Regions from separate parts of the Neobacillus sp. SM06 genome, predicted to be linked through region 1. Evidence: riboswitches for the same ligand, from Rfam matches in the RefSeq annotation. Region 1 holds a riboswitch; the other holds the start of a gene.
The links. Region 1 has a riboswitch for cyclic di-AMP ahead of ACQYAD_RS10970 (SLC13 family permease). Riboswitches for the same ligand answer to the same signal wherever they lie in the genome.
Positions count from the first base shown of each region.

Region 2: linked by a shared signal. The riboswitch ahead of ACQYAD_RS01480 (APC family permease) and the one ahead of ACQYAD_RS10970 (SLC13 family permease) in region 1 are both predicted to bind cyclic di-AMP.

Region 1 covers NZ_JBNWEO010000015.1:277,506-281,699, reverse strand. Annotated here, with positions in the region: gene ACQYAD_RS10975 (TrkH family potassium uptake protein) at 1-781, opposite strand, end outside; gene ACQYAD_RS10970 (SLC13 family permease) at 820-2,100, opposite strand; cyclic di-AMP (ydaO/yuaA leader) riboswitch at 2,204-2,346, opposite strand; gene ACQYAD_RS10965 (nitrate/nitrite transporter) at 2,642-4,177, shown strand.
Region 2 covers NZ_JBNWEO010000007.1:69,236-73,429, forward strand. Annotated here, with positions in the region: gene ACQYAD_RS01480 (APC family permease) at 1-1,793, opposite strand, end outside; cyclic di-AMP (ydaO/yuaA leader) riboswitch at 2,035-2,173, opposite strand; gene ACQYAD_RS01485 (hypothetical protein) at 2,328-2,807, opposite strand; gene ACQYAD_RS01490 (hypothetical protein) at 3,363-3,725, shown strand; gene ACQYAD_RS01495 (hypothetical protein) at 4,149-4,194, opposite strand, start outside.

The DNA.
Region 1 (4,194 bases):
CTAAAAAGGACAATGGCTTTAATGTTTTGGGATTCATGTATTCCAGTGCAAAAATGCCAATTGTTCCTGCAATGATTAACACAGCTGTCGTCAGCAGTACTACTTTCGTATGCAGCGATAATTTCCGCACTTGCCTGTACTCAAATAATTCGTTCAAAACAATAAACCCAATTCCGCCAAGAACAATCAATGCATCAACTGTTAAGTTAACGACCGGGTCTTGAACATAACCTGTTAAACTGCGAAAGTCACCCATAATATCAAAACCGGCATTGTTAAAAAGTGAGATTGAGTGGAAAATGCCAAAATAGATTGCTTTTCCAATGGGCATATCAAAAGAAAAACGAATAGAAAGCAACATGGCTCCAGTAAGTTCAATAACCGCAGTAAAAATTAGAATCCGTCTTGCTAATCGAACCACGCCTTCCATGGACAAATTATTCAATGACTCTTGCAGCAGGATTCTTTCTTTTAAGGAAATTCTTTTTCCCAAAAGGAAAGCAAACAAAGTGGCAAATGTCATAAATCCAAGTCCGCCTATTTGAATCATCGATAAAATAACCACTTGGCCGAAGATGGTAAACGTTGATCCAGTATCGACAACAACGAGCCCTGTAACACAAGTGGCAGAGGTTGCTGTAAAAAGCGCATTTAAAAATGATAAGCCTTTGCCATCTACTGTCGATATCGGCAAAGTTAACAAGGTTGCACCTATAAGAATAATCGCACCAAATCCCAAAACGAGTATTTTAGGAGGGTCAAAATAAAATTTTTTCCTCACTATTTTTCCTCCCAGCAATTTTCATTTACCCTATACATTTACATCAAATAACGAAAATAAACATAAACCGTTGAAATTAAAATGGAAACAATCATGATTGGAAAACCGATCACCAAAAATCGCATAAATGAAATATGATGGCCATTCTTTGAAGCAATCCCAGCAACAACTAGATTGGCGCTGGCGCCGATTAATGTGCCATTCCCGCCCAAGCACGCACCAAGGGACAAACTCCACCAAAGCGGATCCAAATTCGTAATTCCTAGAGTCCCCATTTCTTTTATGAGCGGTATCATTGTAGCGACAAATGGAATATTGTCGACAAAAGCAGAAATGAGCGCGCTCATCCACAGTACAAGAAAAGTGGTCGATTTTAATTCTCCACCTGTTAAGGACATCGCTTTTTTCGCCAGCGCCCCAATTAAACCGGTTTCGACGAGTCCCCCTACAATCACAAACAATCCAATAAAAAAGAAAAGGGTCGTCCATTCTATTTTTTCCAAGGCAACTGCCAAATATTTGTCACCGGTGACAAGGAGTAATAAAAATGCGCCAATTAACGCAATGGTCGCCGTTTCCAGATGGGTAAACTGGTGGCTAAAAAATCCGACCAACGTTAGAAAAATAATGAGCAAACTTTTTTTCAGCAAAACCGGATCCTTTAATTCTTTGTGGGCATCTTTTTTTAGTAGCTCTTCTTTGTACTTCATTGTTGTACGCAGCTGTTTGCGATAAAAAACAACTAAAAGAGCGATCGTGACAATCAAGATCAATAGATTAATGAGCGTTAAATTCTTGATAAACGCATTAAATGTTAGTCCCTTTACCGCACTGCCGATCATAATATTAGGCGGATCGCCAATCATAGTCGCCGTTCCACCAATATTTGACGCAAATACTTCCGATAACAAATACGGAATCGGACCTACTTTCAGTTGGTTTGTAATGCTTAATGTCACCGGGACAACAAGTAAAACCGTTGTTACATTGTCTAAAAAGGCGGAAGCAATAGCTGTAAAAACACTTAATGCCACTAAAATTTTAATTGGATCCCCCTTCACTTTTTGTGCTGACCAGATGGCGATATACTCAAAAACGCCAGTTTGAGCGGTTATTCCAACGATCACCATCATTCCGACAAGCAAGCCAATTGTATTGAAATCAATATAGTGAATGGCTGCTTTTTGATCAAGAATTCCTAGTGCAACCATTAGCAAGCCACCGAGCATCGCAATCGTCGTTCGATGAATTTGTTCTGAAATGATCATGGCATAAGTAAATAGAAAAATGACTAAAGCAATTAGTTCCTGTGTTCCCATTCATTTCACTCCTGTTTCTAAATCTTGCTGTTCTAGGAAGTTGTATTCTTTCCATCCATAAAGCAAAAAAACACTAGGGAACCCCTTAGTGTCTAAAACTAAGAAAACCATTTCCCTGCGCTTACGAGGTTAGCTGACGGACTCGGATTCTCAACAAACCCTACCTTAAAAAGGATTCGCCCCAAACCGGCTAAAAATTAGCCAATGTGGTTCCCCCGCTCAAATTTGATTCAGCGATCATTTCATATGTACAAGGAAAAATATACTACTCCAATGAACGAATGTAAACAATCCCTTCACACATTAAAGCCTTATTTATTGAAAAAATTTTTTCCGCTCTACCTATATGATTTATACAAAGACTGTGTTGACCAAAATTTTAATAGCGCCGAATGTAAATAGCGGCAATGTGTACAAATTTGTATCATACTTCACATCTTTCCATTTGGTTTTCTCTTTATAATAAAATCACCTTCAAGCATTGGATGATCCCTTTTTGATTGGGCAATCTACGATTAATCGGGTTAAAAGGAGGATTTTCATGAATCAAGGAACAAAACAATTAGTCATTCAAACATCGAGTCTAATTGCAGGATTTATGGTTTGGGTGCTTCTGTCTTCATTAATGCCTTTTATAAAATCGGATATCCAGTTAACATCTCCCCAGCAAGCTTGGGTGACAGCAGTTCCAGTCATTCTCGGTTCCATTCTTCGAGTGCCAATCGGGTACTGGACTAACCGCTTTGGGGCGCGTACATTATTTACAATCAGCTTTTTAGTTATGCTTGCCCCCATTTTTATCATTAGCTTCGCCAACACTTTACTTTTGCTATTGCTAGGGGGATTTCTTCTGGGTGTCGGCGGTGCAATCTTTTCGGTCGGGGTAACTTCCTTGCCTAAATACTACCCGAAAGAAAGGCATGGTTTCATTAATGGCATTTACGGTGCCGGAAATATCGGTACAGCTGTAACCTCGTTTGCCGCACCTGTTATCGCAAATGCTTTCGGATGGAGATCAACGATTAAAATTTTTCTTGTTCTTGTTCTTGTTTTTGCTCTTATAAATTTTCTTTTCGGAGACCGGCATGAGAAAAAAGTCAATAATCCATTAACAGAGCAAATAAAAGAGGTATACAAAAATCCAAAACTGTGGTTTTTAAGCTTGTTTTACTTCATTACTTTTGGAGCATTTGTTGCATTCACGATTTATCTGCCGTCTTTCTTGGTGAATCATTTTGAATTGTCAAAAGTCGATGCCGGGCTGCGGACTGCGGGATTTATCGTTGTCGCGACACTATTCCGTCCAGTCGGGGGCTGGCTTGGGGACAAAATTAACCCTTTTCTTATATTAATAGGCGTCTTTTTTGGGCTGACTTTTGCAGGATTTTTGTTATCCTTTACACCTTCCCTGCCCATTTATTCGTTCGGCAGCCTGCTCGTTTCTTTTTGTGCAGGAATCGGCAATGGGGCGATTTTTAAATTGGTACCTTTTTATTTTACGAAACAAGCAGGAATTGTTAACGGAATCGTTGCTGCAATGGGAGGGTTGGGCGGATTCTTCCCGCCATTGATTCTGACCATCCTATTTAATTTAACTGGTCATTATGCGATAGGGTTTATGTCATTGTCAGAGTTTTCCCTCGCAAGTTTAATTTTGGTTGTATGGCTGTTTTATCAGGAAAAGCTTGAAATCTCAGCAAAAATTATTAAATCAACCACAGAAGGAATTATCGTCACAGATGCTAACGGTGTCATTCAAATGGTCAATCCTGCATTTTCTAAAATTACCGGCTACTCGCAGGATGAGGTTGTAGGAAAAACGCCAAGCGTTCTTCAGTCAGGTGAGCATACTAATGAGTTTTATCACAAAATGTGGGAAAATTTACGAAGCAATGGCTCATGGCAAGGACCAATTTGGAATAAGCGAAAAAATCAAGACGTTTATTTAGAATGGTTAACCATTTCCGCTATTAAAAATGATGCAGGCGAAACTAAAAATTTTGTGGGTATGTTTAATGAGTTAAAACAAGACGTAGTAAAGGATTTAAAACCATCTGCAAAAAGGTCTTCTTCTTGAGGACCTTTTTTTAATTG
Region 2 (4,194 bases), on a different contig from region 1:
ACAACCACGTCTTTTCTTGCAAAAAGGATCGCACGGATCCGAAATGCTGATTGATTGTGTAAAAGGCGATGCCACCATTTTCGTGTTATAAACTCAGGTAAGAGCACAGTGATTTTCATTTTTTTACCATACCGATTTTCAGCGCGTCCGATAAATTCAATTAACGGCTTAATAACAGTACGGTAACGCGAAACGACGACTACCAAGCGCACTCCTGGATTCCACTTTTCCCATTTTTCCTCCATTTTTTTCGCATCTTCTGGAGAAAAAGCCACATAAAACGCTACAACATTCGGAGTAAGGGATTTTGCAAAGGCAATGGTTGATACTACCACTTTATGAATACCTGCCACGGGAATGATGATTACGGTATCCGCTGTCTCAATTGGCGCTGTTAAATCGACTTTCAGTTGCTTCGCCACATTTTGATAATGATGGTTAATTTGAGTGATCAACAACAATAAGAGCGGGGTGATGATAATGACGATCCAGGCCCCTTCTTGAAATTTAGTTATACTAAAAATGATGACAACGAAGAATGTGACAACTGCTCCCACTCCATTAATGAAAGCTTTCCGTTTCCATTTTTGAGACTTTTCTCTGCTCCATTTTAAAACCAACCCTATTTGCGCCATCGTAAAAGACAAGAACACGCCGATCGCATATAAAGGAATCAACGCTTCCGTTCTGCCACGAAATACAATTAATAAGATACTCGATAATACACCGAGTGTAATGATTCCATAGTTAAAAGCCAACCTTTCCCCTCGATTACTGAACATCCTCGGCATATTCTTATCTTGTGCCATAATCGATGCCAGAATAGGAAATCCATTAAAACTTGTATTCGCCGCCAATATTAAAATCAGCATAGTGGCAAACTGAATGATATAGAAAAATACTCCCCTGCCAAAAGCATCCGCTGCAACCATTGATAAAACAGTCTTCGTCCCTGTTGGATCCGGTTGAATCGAATAAGCTTGCGAAAGAATGGTCACGCCGCCAAAAATTACTGCCAGTAACGCACCTAATGTGAGCATTGTCCTTTTAGCATTTCTCTGAGCCGGATTTCGAAAATGCGGTACAGCATTGGAAATTGCTTCAATCCCGGTGACTGCTGAACATCCTGATGAGAAGGCCTTTAACAAAACAAACCACGTCAAGCTGGCTGGGATTTCAGTAGGAATGGAAACGCGGTAGGCTGCCGATCCTGCACCCGTTGCCCAATCAAATAAGCCTTTTCCAACCAGAGCAATCATACAAAAAATAAATAAATACGTAGGCAAGGCAAATACGTTTCCCGATTCCGATGTCCCGCGAAGATTCATCCAGACCATAAACCAAGTAAAAAGAAGTCCGATCGGAACAATCCATTGGGCTAAAGCCGGAAAAGCTGACGTAATCGCAAGTACACCCGCAGAGACCGAAACAGCAACCGTTAAGGTGTAGTCGATCAACAACGATACGCCTGCCAAACGACCCCACATCACCCCTAAGTTTTCTTTTGCAACCATATAGGCTCCCCCGCCCTGGGGATATGCATCGATCACTTGCCGATAACTAATAATGAGAATCGTAATTAGCAAAATAATAGCAGCTGCAATCGGCAAGGAAAAAGAGAATGCAAAGGCTCCAACTGTTGCAAGTTCAAGCAAAATCATTTCCGTTCCATAAGCGACTGATGAAAGAGCATCCGATGATAGAATCGGTAGAGCCTTCCATATCGGCATTTTTTCACCTTCTGCTTCTTCGGATTTCAACGGACGGCCAAATAGTAACCGTTTAAATGTCATGATCGTTCACCTTTCCTAATGTATCCCCATATTCTTGGCATTAAATAAATATAAGTTTGCCAAATAATCCATCTTAACTGAGTACAACATTTTTTGTTTTCGTTAATTCACTAATGACCCCTTCCCTTTAGCAGACATCCTTTTAAAATTTTGACAATAAAAAAAGGCCACACAAAATGAAAAATGTCTTTTTTTGTAAAAAAATACACAAAAAAAGCACCTTTCAAAAGGTGGTCTTCTGACCTCCTTCGCTTTTAGCCGACGAAGTTAGCTGACGGGTTAGGATGGCGAAAGAGTTTACATCCCTTCTACGAATTAGTAGAATTAACCCCAAAAAAGTGGTTCCTCCGTTCCCTTTCAGGATTAGGCGAATATGAAATTGCTTCCTTTGAGCATGATATTACTCCGAAGAAACCATCTTGTAAAGGATAAAAATAACGCAAAAACAAACGAATGAATTGAATGGGGTCGAATAAAACGTTTTCACTTCAAAAAAACTTGATCCTGCTCTTCCTTACACTATTTTTTACAATTTCAAAGCGTTTGCTCCCTAATTCTTTTTGTTTTTTCGTATAAATACTGTACGCCATATAATAAATACGCTTTGTAGTGCAGGTAGATAAAAAACTGAAAATGATTTAACCGATTGAGAGCGACAATTTTTAATTTTTTAAGAATATCAATCAAAAGAAAGGCAAAGAACCCATCTGAAATAACATTGAGCAAGACAAATTTTTTGAAGTTTCCGTAAGAAGATTTAAGCAGCCACATCGAAACCGGCATATATGGACCAATACTAAAGGGGAGCTCATCCTTTAGAAATGATTTTCGCCGATCGTAAAATTTCCACCACTTTCTCTTATGGCCATACAGATGATTTAGGATCTCAAAAACAACAATAAAAACGCCTGCAACAGAATAACGCTTTAGACTACGCTTTCCCATAAAGATTAACGATAACCAAGGAATCATAATAATTGACAGATTAAACAGAAAATGCCTCTTCGATACCATAAACGATTTCACCTCATTCTTCTTTTCTATTCCCTTTTAAAATGCCCAAAACCATTAAAAAATACCAAATTTTGAAGTGATCCTTTCTTATCCCAACTAAATCCAAAGTCCGGGTGATCACCTGCGTCGAAAAGCTTTTTAATGACCCTTTCCTTTTATGCAGTAGTTCCATATATAAAAAGAGAGAAAACGAATAGGAGTTGATTCAATGTCCGGCTTGGTAAAATTAACGAAGGATTTTCCAATGATGAATGATGGTTTAATGTTACAGCTTTCCGGCTATATGTCTCGATTTTGCTGAAGGTAGCATACGAAGATGGAATTGTTGTGAATGGATGAGGTTACAAAATGGTCAGTACATAAGAGCTTATTCCCAGTTAAGCGAAGATCTGGTGTACATAGAAGGAAGAGCCAAAAAGGCATTGGCCAAAAGTACGGTCAAACACGAGTCAATAAATTGGTAACAAAGGGGTTCTTACCGCTGAGGTCACGCCTAGGTTTTCCTCACCTTTTATATTGCCCATACGTATCCTAACTATCGGGAGGTGAAATGCAGTGGCTACAAGCAATGCAATTGTATATGTTGGGCAAATGGGGGCAGACACATTTACTCAAGCTTTAAATGGTGTATTATATACAGAGAATCAAATTGGCTTTATGGCAGATCGAATTTTATGGACTGAAGGACAAATCGGTGAAATGGCGAACCGTATTGTCTATGTAACAGAATTTAGTCAATTTAACACAATAAAAGCAATGTATATGGTGATGTCAATGTCTTTTATGGGTATGGACTCCACAATGAACAATATGTTCAAATATGCGATCACCGTGAACCCGGTTAGTTATATTCCTTGGTTGAGGTCAGTTCCTTATCAGACAGGACAGTATTTTCCCTCTCCTTTTTATGATAGATAGTATTAAAAAATGGAAATCCGGTGAAGCGGATCTTTTCAAAGGATTCCGCTTTTTCCCTTTTGATTCAATCTTGTACATCCCTAGTCGATGATAATCATCATATTGACAAAACTCGAAGTTTTTTGAATCAAGATCTATTTTACAGCATTCTGGAAAATGGTCGGTATTTCTGGCCATTTTCAAATAAGCCTCCGATTCAATGATAACTTGCGTTTATCATTCTATTTTAACAGATTTAATGCGGCCAGGGAGAGGCAGCTATTACTCTTCTGTATACTGCTCCCCACAAGCCGTATGTGGTTTGTCAGTGCATTTTTATAAAAAACGGGAAGTACTCTGAATGGTTTTATTCTTGGAGGAGTCTCTGCAGCGGGATTTGTTAATCATTCAGTATCGAGGTTTCAGTAAAAGATTTTAAAAAGATTAGCCAAAATACACTCTGACAACCCCTTCTTTTTGAGCTGTTTCT